2 regions of the Fictibacillus iocasae genome follow, and region 2 is predicted to be linked to the other one. Evidence: predicted binding sites of a transcription regulator. Region 2 holds the regulator's gene; the other holds the start of a gene.
The links. Region 2 encodes LexA, which represses DNA repair genes until DNA is damaged. Its sites were predicted from a motif close to CGAACATATGTTCG; they were not measured.
Positions count from the first base shown of each region.

Region 1: a site for LexA is predicted at 5,455-5,468, ahead of uvrB (excinuclease ABC subunit UvrB). Genes of this name have one in related genera too.

Region 1 covers NZ_JBHTCP010000009.1:178,770-186,857, forward strand. The annotation lists gene ACFQPF_RS05085 (alpha/beta fold hydrolase) at 1-394, shown strand, start outside; gene uvrA (excinuclease ABC subunit UvrA) at 518-3,391, opposite strand; gene uvrB (excinuclease ABC subunit UvrB) at 3,398-5,380, opposite strand; gene ACFQPF_RS05100 (sulfite exporter TauE/SafE family protein) at 5,840-6,706, shown strand; gene ACFQPF_RS05105 (DUF2198 family protein) at 6,878-7,108, opposite strand; gene ACFQPF_RS05110 (DUF4030 domain-containing protein) at 7,300-8,088, opposite strand, start outside.
Region 2 covers NZ_JBHTCP010000016.1:270,387-278,474, forward strand. The annotation lists gene glnA (type I glutamate--ammonia ligase) at 1-1,331, shown strand, start outside; gene ACFQPF_RS11270 (STAS domain-containing protein) at 1,376-2,236, opposite strand; gene lexA (transcriptional repressor LexA) at 2,449-3,063, opposite strand; gene yneA (cell division suppressor protein YneA) at 3,219-3,488, shown strand; gene ACFQPF_RS11285 (YneB family resolvase-like protein) at 3,407-4,144, shown strand; gene ACFQPF_RS11290 (DUF896 domain-containing protein) at 4,245-4,484, shown strand; gene ACFQPF_RS11295 (HesB/YadR/YfhF family protein) at 4,587-4,871, shown strand; gene tkt (transketolase) at 5,038-7,038, shown strand; gene sirA (sporulation inhibitor of replication protein SirA) at 7,180-7,623, shown strand; gene ACFQPF_RS11310 (YneF family protein) at 7,703-7,918, shown strand; gene mnmH (tRNA 2-selenouridine(34) synthase MnmH) at 7,980-8,088, shown strand, end outside.

The sequences.
Region 1 (8,088 bases), on a different contig from region 2:
GAACCCGGAAGCTTTCGTGAAATCTCAATATGATCAGCTTCACGCAAGCGAAAAGAAAAACATGACAAAGGAAATCCTCAACATTTACACGAAAACCATCAGTGAAGCGACACGCACTCCATGGGGCATGATCGACGACTATAAGAACTTCCTTACACCATGGCCGTTCGATCCCGCTACCTTAAAAACGTTCGTTAAGCTATGGCACAGCGACGAAGATGACAGCGTGCCTGTAAATCATGCGCGTCACATGCACCGAGTCATCCCGAACTCGGAATACACCGAACTCAAAGGACTCAGCCACCTTGCCTCAATCTTTGCCCCGCTGCCGGAAGTGCTTGAATTTCTAACAATGCGGCAAGTGAACGAATCAAGCAATCTAGAAAATGGATAAAAAACAAATCAATCAACAAAAAAACGCCGAATGCAAGGTGCATTCGGCAATTTTATTGAACTGCATTTTTGTTAGTTCATTTCTCTAATATGAATTCTTACAGATAGCAGATTTCCGTTCCCGTTATTTCACTGTCTCTTTTTCTTTTAGCTTCGCACTCATCCGCTTTTTATCGCGCTTTAAGATCGGCGCGAGGTAGCGTCCGGTATGTGACGCTTCTACTTTCGCGAGCTCTTCTGGCGTTCCGGTTCCAACAACAGTCCCGCCTTTATCGCCGCCCTCTGGCCCCATGTCAATCAAATAATCACACTGCTTGATCACGTCAAGGTTATGCTCGATCACTAGGACAGAATCGCCATTGTCGACGATACGCTGTAGTACTTTCAACAGGCGGGAGATGTCATCGACGTGCAAGCCTGTTGTCGGCTCATCCAAAATGTAGATCGTCTTGCCAGTCGAACGCTTATGAAGCTGGCTCGCTAGCTTCACACGCTGCGCTTCTCCGCCTGAAAGTGTGGTAGCAGACTGTCCGAGCTTGATGTAGCCAAGACCGACATCTAGAATCGTTTCCATCTTGCGCCGAATTTTCGGGATGTTCGCGAAGAAATCAACCGACTCTTCTACTGTCATGTCCAGAATATCCGCAATGCTCTTGCCTTTGTATTTCACTTCAAGGGTCTCACGGTTATACCGCTTGCCGTGGCAGATTTCACACGGTACATACACGTCTGGCAGGAAATGCATCTCGATCTTAATGATCCCATCTCCGCGGCAGGCTTCACAGCGTCCGCCTTTCACATTAAACGAGAATCGTCCCTTCTTGTAGCCGCGCACCTTTGCTTCATTCGTTGAAGCGAACACATCGCGGATGTCATCAAACACTCCCGTATACGTGGCCGGGTTTGACCGTGGCGTACGTCCGATCGGCGACTGGTCGATATCGATAACCTTATCCACATGCTCAAGACCTTTAATCGCTTTATGTGCACCTGGTTTATCCTTCGCTTTATGCAGCTTCTGCGCCAACGCCTTATGCAGGATCTCGTTGACGAACGTACTTTTACCAGAGCCAGAAACACCCGTTACACCAGTAAAAATGCCAAGCGGGATCTTCACGTTCGCATTCTTTAAGTTGTTCTCGCTCATGCCAAGCACTTCAATATAGCGTCCGTCCGGCTGACGGCGTTCCGCTGGAAGAGAAATAAACTTCTTGCCTGATAAATATTGTCCGGTCAGTGAATTCGGGTCCTCCATGATTTCCTGAGGCGTTCCCTGTGCGGTAATCGTTCCGCCATGCGCGCCGGCACCTGGACCGATATCAATAATATAATCGGCTGCAAACATCGTATCTTCGTCATGCTCGACGACGATCAGTGTGTTCCCGAGGCTTCTCATCTCTTCCAACGTCCGGATGAGACGGTCGTTATCACGCTGATGCAAGCCGATTGACGGCTCGTCCAAAATGTAAAGGACGCCCATCAAACGGGAACCGACCTGTGTCGCGAGCCTGATTCTCTGCGCTTCCCCTCCGGATAGCGTCCCGGCTGCACGGCTGAACGTTAAATAGTCCAGACCGACGTTGATAAGAAAGCCAGAACGGTCAATGATTTCGCGCAGAATGAGCTTGGCGATCGCCTGCTCTTTTTCTGTCAGCTCCAGGCTGCTGAAGAACTTGTTCGCTTCTGTGATGGAAAGCTGAGTCGTCTCACCGATATGCTTGCCGTTGATTAAGACTGACAACGCTTCTTTCTTTAATCGGTGGCCTTTGCATTTTGGACAAGGCTTTTGTGCCATGTATCCTTCCATTTGCTCACGAATATAGTCAGAGCTCGTTTCGCGGTAACGCCGTTCAATATTGGAAAGCACGCCTTCGAAAATGATTTCGTTCTTACGCACCTGTCCGAAATCATTACGGTACGTGAAAAGTATGCGGTCCTTCGTGCTACCGTTTAGAATTTTATCGATCTGATCTTTCGGCAGCTCTTCTACCGGAACCTCCATGTCGATGCCGAAATGTGTGGCGATGCTCTCAAGCAGCTGCGGGTAATATTGCGATGAAACCGGCTCCCATGGTGCGATGGCATGATCCTTGAGCGAACGCGACCAATCGGGAATAACGAGTTCGGAGTCGACTTCTAGCTTCACACCGAGTCCGTCACACGACTGGCAGGCACCGAACGGGCTATTGAACGAAAACAGTCTAGGCTCAAGCTCACCGATCGAGAAACCGCAATACGGACAGGCATGATTTTGAGAGAATAAAAGCTCTTCCTCGCCCATCACGTCGACGATCACGCTTCCTTCTGCTAGATTCAGAGCTGTTTCGAGTGAGTCAGATAAACGAGTCATGATGCCTTCTTTTATGACGATGCGGTCAACGACCACTTCGATCGAATGCTTTTTGTTCTTTTCAAGCGAGATTTCTTCCGACACCTCACGCATCTCGCCATCAATACGGACACGGACGTATCCTTGTTTCTTGATGTCTTCGAGCACTTTTACATGCTCGCCTTTTCGGCCCGATACGACGGGAGCGAGGATCTGAAGCTTCGTTCGCTCCGGATATTCCAGTATCCGGTCAACCATCTGCTCAATCGTCTGCGACGTGATCTCCACACCGTGTGTCGGACAAACCGGACGGCCGATACGGGCGAACAACAGGCGCAAGTAGTCGTAAATTTCGGTAACCGTCCCGACGGTAGAACGCGGGTTGCGGCTCGTCGTTTTCTGATCAATGGAAATGGCCGGAGAAAGCCCCTCGATCGAATCGACGTCCGGCTTGTCCATTTGCCCGAGAAATTGGCGGGCATAGGCAGACAAAGATTCTACGTATCTGCGCTGGCCTTCCGCATAGATCGTATCAAATGCGAGCGATGATTTCCCGGATCCGGACAAGCCTGTCAGGACAACAAGCTTGTCACGTGGAACCGTCACATCTATATTTTTTAAGTTATGGGCGCGAGCACCCTTGACGGTTAAATTTTGGTTGGCTGCCAATGTGGATCATCCTTCCGCTTTCAGTTCAAGAATCAAGTCACGAAGCTCTGCGGCTCGTTCGAACTGAAGGTTCTTTGCCGCATCTTTCATCTCTTTTTCCATGCGTTCGATGAAAGCTTCGCGGTCTTTTTTGCTCATTTTCTGTTTTGGTGCGGCTGTACCGTACGTGCCCGAATCCTCTGAAGCCTGCGTCGCACGGATTACATCGCGCACTTCTTTCTTGATCGTTGTCGGCGTGATGCCGTGTTCTTCGTTATAAGCGATCTGTGTCTGACGACGCCGCTGCGTTTCTTCAATCGCCACCTGCATCGAACGAGTCATGTTGTCAGCGTACAGGATAACATGGCCGTTCGCGTTACGCGCCGCGCGTCCGATCGTCTGGATCAGCGACCGGTCGGAGCGGAGAAATCCTTCTTTATCCGCATCAAGAATCGCAACGAGCGAAACCTCTGGAATATCGAGCCCTTCCCGCAGCAGGTTGATCCCGACCAGCACATCGAACACGCCAAGACGCAGATCGCGTATGATCTGAATTCGCTCTAGCGTCTTGATCTCAGAATGCAAATAACGCACTTTAATGCCTAGCTCAAGCAGGTAATCAGTCAGATCCTCAGACATTTTTTTCGTTAATGTCGTCACTAACACTCTTTCGTTGTTCTCTGTGCGGGCATTGATCTCACCGACAAGGTCATCGATTTGGCCTTTGATCGGCCGCACTTCGACCGTCGGATCAAGCAGTCCAGTCGGACGGATGATCTGCTGAATCGGTTCTGGCGCATGCTCGAGCTCATAAGGACCAGGTGTGGCTGATACATAAATGTGCTGGAACTTGTTGTACCGCTCGAATTCATCAAATGTCAGCGGCCTGTTGTCCTTCGCTGATGGCAATCGGAATCCGTGTTCAACAAGCACGTTCTTTCTCGCCTGGTCACCGTTATACATCCCGCGAATTTGCGGCAGTGTAACGTGCGACTCGTCGATCACGATAAGCGAGTCATCTGGAAAATAATCGAGCAGCGTATACGGTGTGCTGCCGATCGGCCGGAGCGTCAAATGCAACGAATAGTTCTCGATGCCTGAGCAGAAACCCATCTCGGCCATCATCTCAAGATCATAGCGCGTGCGCTGCTCCAAACGTTGCGCTTCTAACAGCTTACCCGCTTCGTTCAGCTCTTTTAAGCGTTCTTCCAATTCGGCTTGTATTCTGACGATCGCAAGCTTCATCTTTTCTTCGCGTGTAACGAAGTGGGATGCCGGGAAGATGGCCACATGGCTGCGTTCGCCGAGTATTTCTCCGGTTAACGCATCCACTTCAGTGATGCGGTCGATCTCATCACCGAAAAATTCAACGCGCAAACAATGCTCATCACGTGATGCCGGAAAGATCTCGACAACGTCTCCGCGAACACGGAACGTTCCGCGTGTGAAGTTGATGTCGTTTCGGTTGTATTGCGTATCAACCAGGTCACGCAACAGCTGGTCGCGGTCCTTCTCCATGCCTGTGCGCAGTGAAATCACGAGGCTTTTGTATTCTTCCGGCGAACCGAGGCCGTAAATGCAGGAAACCGATGCGACGATGATGACGTCGTTGCGCTCGAACAAAGATGATGTCGCCGAGTGGCGGAGCTTGTCGATCTCATCATTGATGCTCGCATCTTTTTCGATATAGGTGTCCGAATGCGCGATATACGCTTCCGGCTGGTAATAATCATAGTACGAAACAAAATACTCAACAGCATTGTTCGGAAAGAACTCCTTCAATTCGCTGTAAAGCTGTCCGGCCAATGTTTTGTTATGGGCGATCACAAGCGTCGGCTTGTTCACTTCCTTGATCACATTGGAGATGGTAAACGTCTTTCCTGTACCGGTCGCACCGAGTAAGGTCATTTTCTTTTTGCCTTCATTCAGCCGTTCTATCAGCTGCCTTATGGCTTCTGGCTGGTCGCCCTGAGGCGTGTATTTTGATACAATTTCAAACGGTTTGCTCAACGTTCTGTACCCCCGTTCCTAAAATATGGCTGTAAAAAGTATAGCATATGAATTAGGCGTTTTCCTAATATTTACGAACAGATATTCGCAGAAATTATTGGGAACTTTTCAAATCATTATTCTTTCGTTAGACTGAAGAAGGAAACGATAAACATTTGAAAACTTTGTTTTATTAAAGAAATCAGCGAAGCTGTTGATCTGCGTTACAGGTGCACGCTTTCCGCGGGGTGAGCGGTGAGCCCCTTCGCTAGCCAAGCGCCATTGAAGGGTCTCACCTGTCTCACTCATCCCGCTGGAGTCGGCACCTTTCACTCCGATCAACTTTCAGTGAAGTATTCGAAGGTGATTTAAGTCATTCAGAATATTACTTTAACAATCATACAAAAAATGCTTTAAGAGTCTAAGGATCACATGCAACAATTTTTAGGTAATAGCCTTTAATACTAAAGGAGATACATTATGGAAAGTATCTATGTTTTGGTTGGGATGGCGATTGGTGTGCTGTCTGGTTTTTTTGGTGTTGGGGGCGGGTTTATTTTGACGCCGCTGCTGATTTTGTTTGGGTTCCCGCCTGTTACGGCGATTGGGACGAGTCTGATGTATTCGATTGGCACGAGCGTTTCTGGCGTGTATGCTCATTTGAAAATGAACAATATTTTTTGGAAAACGGCTGCTGTCCTTGGCGTGATAGGGGTGGCGGCCACACAGGCGGCTCATCCTCTCGTATTGTGGCTTGAGGCGGAAAAGCTGGACAAGACGGTCATCCCCATTCTTTACATCATCTTGCTCGGCTATTTTGCTCTTTCCCTGTTAATGAAGTCTTCAAAACAAGAAGGCGGAAGAGGAACGTTTCGATTTTCTTGGGCAAAAGCGTTATTTATCGGATTTACAGGCGGTTTTCTCTCCACGACGCTTGGTGTTGGCGGCGGGTTTATCATGGTGCCATTGCTCATTTCAATGATGCATCTTCCCGCGCGCAAAGCGGTAGGGACAAGCCTTGTGAGCGTGTTCGCCATCGTGACAGCAGGCTTCATTTCGTACGCGTACTCTACACCGCTTGACTTTAAGCTCGGCGCGTTCTTGATTATCGGTGCCCTTATCGGCGGACAGCTGGGTGCGAAGCTGACTTCCATCTATGATGACAGACAGATCAAGAACTACCTCGGACTGCTGTATGTGGTCACGCTTCTATCTGTAGTGATGAAGCTGATGAACCAGGACGAAGCGGGCATCATGGTGCTCGGCGGATATGTTTCCTTTCTATTGTTGCTTTTCGTAAAAGACACGATTTCTTATCAGCGGCGAAAAACGTCTCCTACCAACTAGGGGACGTTTTTTAATTAAAGAAAACTTGGCTGACGCCTTGTCTTTTAGTCAGCCTTAGTTGCCCTTTTTTATATTTTTTTCCTAAACTTTTTGACTGCGTCGAATTCCTTCACTGTTAAAAAGTTATCTTTCTTAAAGTAAAAAAAATAGACGGCAGAAATTATCCGCTGTCTATCTTACTTTTTTATTTTGTTTTTTAAAGATTTTCAGGCCGAGCCAAAAGCCTACTGCGGTCGAAACGAGCGCAATAATCTGCTGTCCCAGCGGGCGATTAAAACCGTCGAAGCCGAAAACTAGAATCAGCAGCGTAATCAATAATGGTACATATTTGGAGAACAGGACACGGTTAAACAATAGCAGAAAAAATACCGGCAGCAGACCTGCCAGAATATACTCAAGCATGAATCAAAATTCCCCTCTCACTGCCGCACACCAGCGGCAGACTTCACTCATACCCTCTATTATAAACGAAAAGTAGTGAACTGTTGCGAATGATGTGTGAAGAATTTGAAGCAGCCTGTCTATCATCAGTAAAATAGTTTGTTCATGCAAACAAAATACCCCCTTGTGCCGCTGCCAAGGGGGTGATTCATTTACTCGCTGATGATTTTTTTATCGCGGCTTAGTATCTCAATCTTGTAATCATCTCCTCGCACTTTTTTCTTCATCTCATCTTCCTGAAGAAATTGTATGACCTTGTTATGCAGGTCACGTGCGAAGGATTCAGCATCTGGATCGGTGCTCTTCACTTCTGTCCGAATCTCAATTCGTGGTGAAGGATGTACCGAATAACCGAGTCCCGTAACGCGATAATCCTTCTTGCCCATCAGGTCAACGCTGATCGCGCTAAGAATATCGGACCATCTGCCTTCTTGCTCCTGTTTCGCTAGATTGATTTTATATACTTCGATCGGCATTTCCTTAAATCCAGCATCCTTCACCGTGCTGCGTATAAGGGATTTTATTTCCGGCACTCTTTTTTCTGTATCGACTATCTCTATTTGAACCCGCTTGTCATCTAGATCAGGGGAAGCTGTGTTCACATCCACTTGCCTTACACTTATTCCTGCTTTAGCAAGAGCAGCTTTAATGCTTTCACGCAGCGTTTCGGCGTCCTTTTCCCACTGCATCCACTCTGGACTTTGCGGCTCATCAACATATTCTATCGATTGATAAACCTTCACTCGGTAGGCATCCAGTCCGTTTTTCGCTAACAAGGATTCTGCTATTTTTTCCACTTCGTATTTCACTTTTCGATAATACTGATCTGAACCAACTATACTGATCATCATTTCTTTTTTCGGCTGATATGTTACTCCCACAGCATCAATGTTGTACTTCTTCTCTCTCAATTCCTCGTGAACGAGTTGAACAGGATCCTT
Region 2 (8,088 bases):
CTAAATTCACTAAAGAAGACATTACAAAAAAAGTGCAAGAAGAAGGCGTCCGTTTTATCCGCCTGCAGTTCACTGACCTATTAGGCGTAATTAAAAATGTAGAGATCCCAGTAAGCCAGCTCGAAAAAGCGTTGGATAACAAGATGATGTTTGACGGTTCTTCAATCGAAGGATTCGTTCGCATCGAAGAATCAGATATGTACCTTTATCCTGATCTTGACACCTTTGTTGTGTTTCCATGGACTTCTGAAAAGGGAAAAGTTGCCCGTCTGATCTGCGATATCTACAATCCTGACGGAACACCGTTTGCGGGAGATCCTCGCGGCGTTTTAAAACGTGTTCTAAAAGAGATGGAAGAGCTTGGCTATACGGATTTCAATATCGGGCCAGAGCCGGAATTCTTCTTGTTCAAAAATGATGAAAAAGGCGAGCCGACGCTTGAACTTAACGATAAAGGCGGATACTTTGACCTTGCACCAACTGACCTTGGCGAAAACTGCCGCCGTGATATCGTGCTAGAACTTGAGGACATGGGCTTTGAAATCGAAGCATCTCACCATGAGGTAGCTCCTGGTCAGCACGAGATCGATTTCAAATACGCGGATGCAATCGCTACTTGTGACAACATTCAGACGTTCAAACTTGCTGTCAAAACGATTGCTCGCAAGCATGGACTTCACGCTACATTCATGGCGAAGCCGCTGTTTGGTGTGAACGGTTCAGGAATGCACGCGAACATGTCTTTGTTCAAAGGCAGTGAGAACGCGTTTTATGATGAAAGCACAGAAACTGGCATGAGTGAAACAGCGATGCAGTTCCTTGCAGGGATCTTGAAGCACGCTCAAGACTTTACGGCTGTGACGAATCCTACGGTTAACTCTTATAAGCGTTTAGTACCTGGCTACGAAGCGCCTTGTTATGTTGCGTGGTCTATGAGAAACCGCAGCCCGCTCATCCGTATCCCGGCTTCGCGCGGCGTTTCAACTCGTATTGAGGTGCGCAGTGTAGATCCAACGGCTAACCCTTACTTGGCGATGGCTCTCCTGCTTTCAGCTGGTCTTGACGGAATCAAGAACAAGCTTCAGGCTCCTAAAGCGATCGACCGCAACATCTATGTGATGGATAAGGAAGAGCGCGAAGAAGCAGGAATTAAAGATCTTCCGGCTACATTAAAAGAAGCTCTAGAAAACTTGAAGAGAAATGAAATCATGATGAACGCTCTCGGTGAGCATGCTGCAGAACACTTTATCGAAGCAAAAGAGATCGAATGGGATATGTTCCGCACACAAGTTCACCCTTGGGAACGCGAACAATATATGAGCATGTATTAAGAGAGTAGAAACCCCTGATGCAGACGCATCAGGGGTTTTTCTCTCTAAAGATTCCGGTTAAGAGTGAATCCGATATGGGAAAGGGCACTTTCCACATTATTAACGATGATAATATTTTTAAAGTCCATAGACGTGTCGAGAGTTTTTATTGCCAGGTCAGGTCTGAAGCCGGTAAGGATCGGTGTCACACCGATTAATGTTAACAGCTTCACGATATTCAGCAAGTGCCCGCTCACATTTTGATCAATATCGCTGATTCCGGACAAGTCAATAATCATATGATCAAGTGAGCGTTGAATACAGTTCTCCAAAGTAGTTTGGATAATGATTTCTGCGCGAGTTTCACTAATTTCTCCGATCACAGGTAATATGGCTACACCTTTGGTTAACGGAACGATTGGTACAGACAGCTCTTTTATCTCTTTATTCGCACGATCCAGTTCAAGAACATATGTTAATAACGATGACATCGTTTGAAACAGTTCGATATGCTGATCGGTAAATTGAAGCTTGTTCTTATCAAGGCCGCATATCGTTCCATAGTTCTCGCCATTTTCGTAATAGATGGGTATGGCGATGAAGCTGCCTCCCCCTAAGTTAGTCGTAACACCCAGGTGCTTTGTAAGGCGGTTTTCCGTTATATCTTCAATGGTCAATATTTCATGGCCATGGTCGACACTTATTTTACAAAAGGTTTCTTCAAAGGGGAGAATGGTGCCTTCTGTTAATAGAATCTCTTCACGGTTGAGCACTTTCTGAATTTCATTCACCTGTTTATCGTTTTTTGCCACGAATAAAGTGTTAATATTGATCAGCTTGCTCATGAAATATAGAATGTTCTGTGCCGCTTCTTCAAAGTTATGTACCGATTTAAGCTTCATGGATTGCGTGTATATACTGGACACATCTTACCAACCTTTCTTTCTCTATTGAAATTACCTTCAATAAATACCCTTAACCGTAAATTTAAAACAAAAATGCTTCTTTTCTTAAATGACGAAAATCGTCCAAAGAAAAGAAGCATGTATAGAATACCTGGCTGTCGCCAAGACGTTAAGCCAGCCTCATCAACAAGTTATGCATTCTTAAAGAAAAAAACCGCCAAATGGCGGTTCTTTTAGTGGATTGTTCGATAAACACCGATAACTTTCCCGAGAATTTTTACAGAAGGAAGCAGGATAGGGGCCATCGATGAATTTTCAGGCTGAAGGCGAATATGATCCTTTTCCTTGAAAAAGCGCTTTACTGTAGCTTCATCGTCTTCTGTCATCGCAACAATGATGTCTCCGTTGTTCGCTGTCTGCTGCTGTTTAACAACGACCAAATCATGATTGAGAATGCCAGCTTCGATCATACTGTCACCAACAACTTTAAGCATGAAAACTTGATCATCTCCTACCATATGTTCGGGGAGAGGGAAATAATCTTCCACATTTTCCACCGCGCTTATTGGAAGACCAGCTGTTACCTTCCCGATGACAGGGATCTGGATGCTTTTATTTGCCTCGAAGTTATCTTCCAGACCGAGTACCTCAATGGCTCTTGGTTTTGTTGGGTCTCTTCTTATGAGCCCTTTCTTCTCCAATCGTGCCAGGTGGCCATGCACTGTAGAACTAGATGCAAGTCCCACTGCTTCACCAATTTCCCTAACAGAAGGCGGATAGCCTTTTTGATTGACTTCCAGCTTGATGAAATCCAGGATATCAAGCTGTCTTCTGGATAATTTAGACATGACGCCACCTCATTTACTGAAATCTCTTAAAAAAAGTATAGCATGGGAAAACTAAGGATACAAACATAAGTTCGAGAAAAAAGTTGACGCGAACAAATGTTCTGTGATAAATTAAGATCACAAATACAAACGAACGTTCGGCAGGAGGGTTAAAAATGAAAAATGGCATACTTCATATTTTATTCTTTATAATGGTGGCAGGGCTTATGGTGTTTTCAGCAGCTGACTTGTCTGCAGAAGAAAACCATTACCAAACAGTGACAGTACAAGAGGGTGAATCTCTTTGGAGCATCTCTGAAAAGCTGCAGCATAAGCACTCATTAGAAGCAAGGGAGTTTATTTCATGGGTAGAAAAGAAAAACAATCTACATACAGCGAAGCTCGTTCCTGGGCAGAAGCTGATCATTCCGGTAAAGAGCAGCTAGGTGATAAACGGAACGCGGTGCTTTACGCCCGTGTAAGTACAGATAAAGAGGAGCAAGAGTCTTCGTTAGAGAGGCAGATTGAAGAACTGCGGGAACTTGCCATGCAGCATAACTTGAACGTGACAGCGGTTATTTCTGAAACAGCGAGCGGATTCAGCTTAGATCGCGATGGCATGCTTGAAGTGCTCGATATGGCCAGAGAAGGCGAATTCGATTGTCTGCTGATCCAAGACGAAACAAGAATCGGAAGAGGAAAGGTAAAGATGGCTATCCTGCACCATTTGATCAAGTTCAACAAAAAAATTTATACCTATGCCGGATCAGGAGAATACAACCTGTCTGAAGCAGATGAAATGGTGTTTGAGATTGTTTCGGCAGTTGAGGAATATCAGCGCAAGCTGCATAATATGAAAATCCGCCGCGGGATGAAAAAAGCGGTTCAGAACGGCTACCGTCCGGAAAAAAATCTGCACAATTTAAGGCAGGGCGGCAGAGAGAAGAAAGAAGCGCCTATATTGGAAATTGTTCGGCTGAGAGAAAAAAAGCTCACGTTTAAAGATATTGCTTTAACGTTGAACGGCCTTGGATACGATATTTCAAAAGCGACTGTGAATAGAAGATATATTGAATATATGGAAACAGAAGCAAAAGAGTAGCCATAACCGCCGATTTTTTGTACGATAGTGGAAGTGCATCACCGTTGTTTCAGGCTGGACGTATGAAGCCAATAAAGGGATGCTATGAAAAGGAGTGTTGATGATGCTTCCAAAAACAAAAATCGACCGTATAAACGCACTGGCGAATAAAGCAAAAAAAGACGGATTGACTATAGAAGAAAGCAACGAACAAAAAGCTCTTCGAAAAGAATACATCCAGACTTTCAGAAAGTCATTTGTTACAGATCTTCAGTCCATCACGTTTGTGGATCCAAACGGTGAGGATGTAACACCTGAAAAGTTAAAGCAGAGTAAAAATCAAGGTCAGATCAAGCATTAAGAAAAAATCCGCAGATGCCATTGTGCAGAAGCGGATTTTTTTGTTGCATAATTTTCTGAAAAGTATATACTGTTATATAACAACACATGAAAGGGTGATATTGTGGCATTTTCAATTTCGAGTAATGCAGCAGCACTGTACAGGGATATGGAACTTGGGGCGAAGGAAGGCATCCGGCTGTTCGTGAAGTATGCAGGAAGCGGCGACAGCGGCGGATTCTCACTCGGAGCGGCTCCAGGCACCCCGGGTGAAGAGGATTATGTTCAAGAAGTAGAGGGCCTTCGTTTCTTTGTGAAGCCTCATGAGCTATGGCTCGTCGATAACATGAAAATGGATTATGATCAAGACAGCGACCGAATGATGTGTGAGTTTCCAGGACTCGCTTAATAAAGCGGAATAAATTTTAAAGAAGCCTGTGTTATATTACAGGCTTCTTTTTGTATGATGAGATGCATAGTTGCAAACAATAATCAACGTGCTATAACTGTTTTTCTTGTTTTTATATGAGATAATAGATATGATGTAATTCTAAAAAATGCATACATACGAAGGGATGATAGAATTGGCAAGAGAAATTGATACATTATCCATCAATACGATTCGCACATTATCGATCGACAGTATAGAAAAAGCCAACTCCGGACACCCGGGCATGCCAATGGGTGCGGCACCAATGGCTTACAGCCTCTGGACGAAATTCATGAACCATAACCCGGCTGACCCTGCATGGTTTAACAGGGACCGTTTCGTGCTTTCAGCAGGACACGGATCCATGCTGCTGTACAGCTTGCTGCACCTTTCTGGATATGGTCTTACAATTGACGATTTAAAGCAGTTCCGTCAATGGGGCTCTAAGACACCTGGGCACCCTGAGTTTGGCCACACGGCTGGTGTAGAGGCGACCACAGGGCCTCTTGGCCAAGGCCTTGCTATGGCTGTCGGAATGGCGATGGCAGAGCGCCATTTAGCGGCTAAATATAACAAAGACGGCATGGATGTTATTGATCATTATACGTACTCCATATGCGGTGATGGTGACTTGATGGAAGGCATTTCATCTGAAGCCGCTTCACTAGCCGGCCACCTTGGCCTTGGGCGTCTTGTTGTTCTTTACGATTCAAATGACATCTCATTAGACGGCGATCTTCATATGTCATTCTCAGAAGATATTCAAAAGCGCTTTGAAGCATACGGCTGGCAAGTTCTCTTCGTAGAAGACGGTACGGATCTGGATTCAATTGAAAAAGCGCTTGAAGCGGCTAAAGCCGACACATCGAAACCAGCTTTGATCGAAGTGAAAACGGTAATCGGCCATGGATCACCGAACAAATCAGGAAAGTCGGCTTCTCACGGTTCTCCGCTTGGTCTTGATGAGATCAAGCTTACGAAAGAAGCATATAAATGGACGTTTGAAGAAGACTTCCACGTACCTTCAGAAGTTACAGAGCATTTTGCAGCATTAAAAGAAGAAGGGAAAAAGAAACAGCAAGCGTGGGATGAACTCTTTAAGTCATACGAAGATAAGCATCCGGAACTTGCAGCAGAATTAAAAACGGCGATTGCTGGGAAGCTTCCTGAAAACTGGGATAGTGACATGCCAGATTTCGATAAGCCGATTGCGACTCGTGCCACTTCAGGTGCTGCCATCAACGCACTTTCTAAAAAGGTCCCTGCGTTATTCGGCGGTTCGGCTGACCTTGCAGGATCAAACAACACGCTCATGAAAGATGAGAAAAACTTTTCAAGAAACGATTACAGTGGGCGCAACATATGGTTTGGCGTGCGTGAGTTCGGAATGGCGGCAGCGTTGAACGGCATGGCCCTTCACGGAGGCCTTAAAGTTTACGGCGGTACGTTCTTTGTGTTCTCAGACTATCTTCGTCCGGCTGTAAGGCTTTCTGCGCTAATGGGTCTTCCGGTTACCTACGTTCTGACACATGACAGTGTGGCAGTAGGCGAGGATGGACCGACACACGAGCCTGTCGAGCAGCTCAGCTCATTAAGGGCGATGCCTAACCTTTCTGTCGTTCGACCTGCAGACGGATATGAATCTAATGCTGCCTGGAAACTTGCGATAGAAAACACTGACCAGCCTACTGTGCTTGTGTTGTCCCGCCAAAATTTACCGATTCTTTCCTCTACAAAAGAACTGGCATATGAAGGTGTCAAACGCGGGGCTTATGTGGTTTCACCAGCTGAAGGAAAAGCAGATGTCCTTCTTTTAGCATCAGGTTCGGAAGTCAGCCTTGCAGTAGAGGCTCAAGAGCTTCTTAAGAAAGAAAATATTGCAGCTTCAGTCGTATCCATGCCTTCTTGGGACCGTTTTGAAAAACAGGACGCTGGTTATAAGGAAGAAGTGCTTCCTTCTGACGTGAAGATCAGATTAGGAATTGAGATGGGAGCTTCTCTAGGGTGGCATAAATATGTCGGCGACGCTGGCGATGTTTTGGCGATCGATTCTTTCGGTGCTTCAGCACCTGGGGCGACAATCATTAAAGAATATGGCTTTACTCCAGAAAACGTCGTGAACCGGGTAAAAGCATTAATGAAATAGAGAAAAATAACGAGTCTCTGAAGGAAAGGTCTTTGGAGACTCTTTTTTCGTCAAAACTAGTGCATTTTCGCGCCGCTTTTAGACAAGCCGTCCGAGGGATTATCGCGTATAATAATGAAAAAGCTATAGGAGGACAGGGCCATGCGGGGATATTTTTTGTATAAGATTCGCGAAGATGTGGCTCACGAATTTTATGGAAAAGAGTCCAAAATTTTTTCTTTGTTTTTAGAGGAAAGAAAAAGCAAGAACGCAGATAAAAGAAGCATCGCGCAAAAACAGACCGCTTATATCACTTTGCCGATCGAAGCAGAAAAGCTTATGAGTTATTTATGGCGATTATCTGTACCGGGTTCAAGCTTTGACACAAGAAAAAATGTGTTTTCCATCACCCTGTCCAAAAGCGAAGTCCACCTTTATTTGAACCGTGATTATTTAATGCTCGAGAGCAGAGGCACGTTTGACGCTGAAACAACCATGTTTGAACTGTTGCGGAAAGTGGAAACACGGTTTCTCGCAATGGATTTTGAGGCGAAAAAATACGGCTGGCTTTTCCCTGTAAAACTAAACTCGTTTTACGGCGCGTAAATATTTTGCCTCCATCTTGTACCAGCACTATGATTTATAGTAAACTAGTGCTAGACAACATGAAGGAGGAAGTTTTGAAATGACTTGGTTATACATCCTTGTGGGTGTTCTTTCTTTAATTGCAGGAATCGCGATTGGATTTTTCATCGCCCGCAAATACATGATGAGCTACTTGCAAAAGAACCCGCCTATTAATGAAAACATGCTGCGTGTTATGATGATGCAAATGGGACAAAAACCGTCGCAGAAGAAAATCAATCAAATGATGCAGGCGATGAACAAGCAGATGAAATAAAGTGGACAAAAGCACCCGGCATTTGCGGGTGCTTTTTCTATAGTGAAAGAAGGGCTTGAAAATGATCGAGCACAGTTTGAATACAGCAACAATCGATGAGATTTTAAATAACCCCGATCAGTTCAGTCTTATCGATGTCAGGTCACCTCAGGAATTTGAAGATTTCCGGA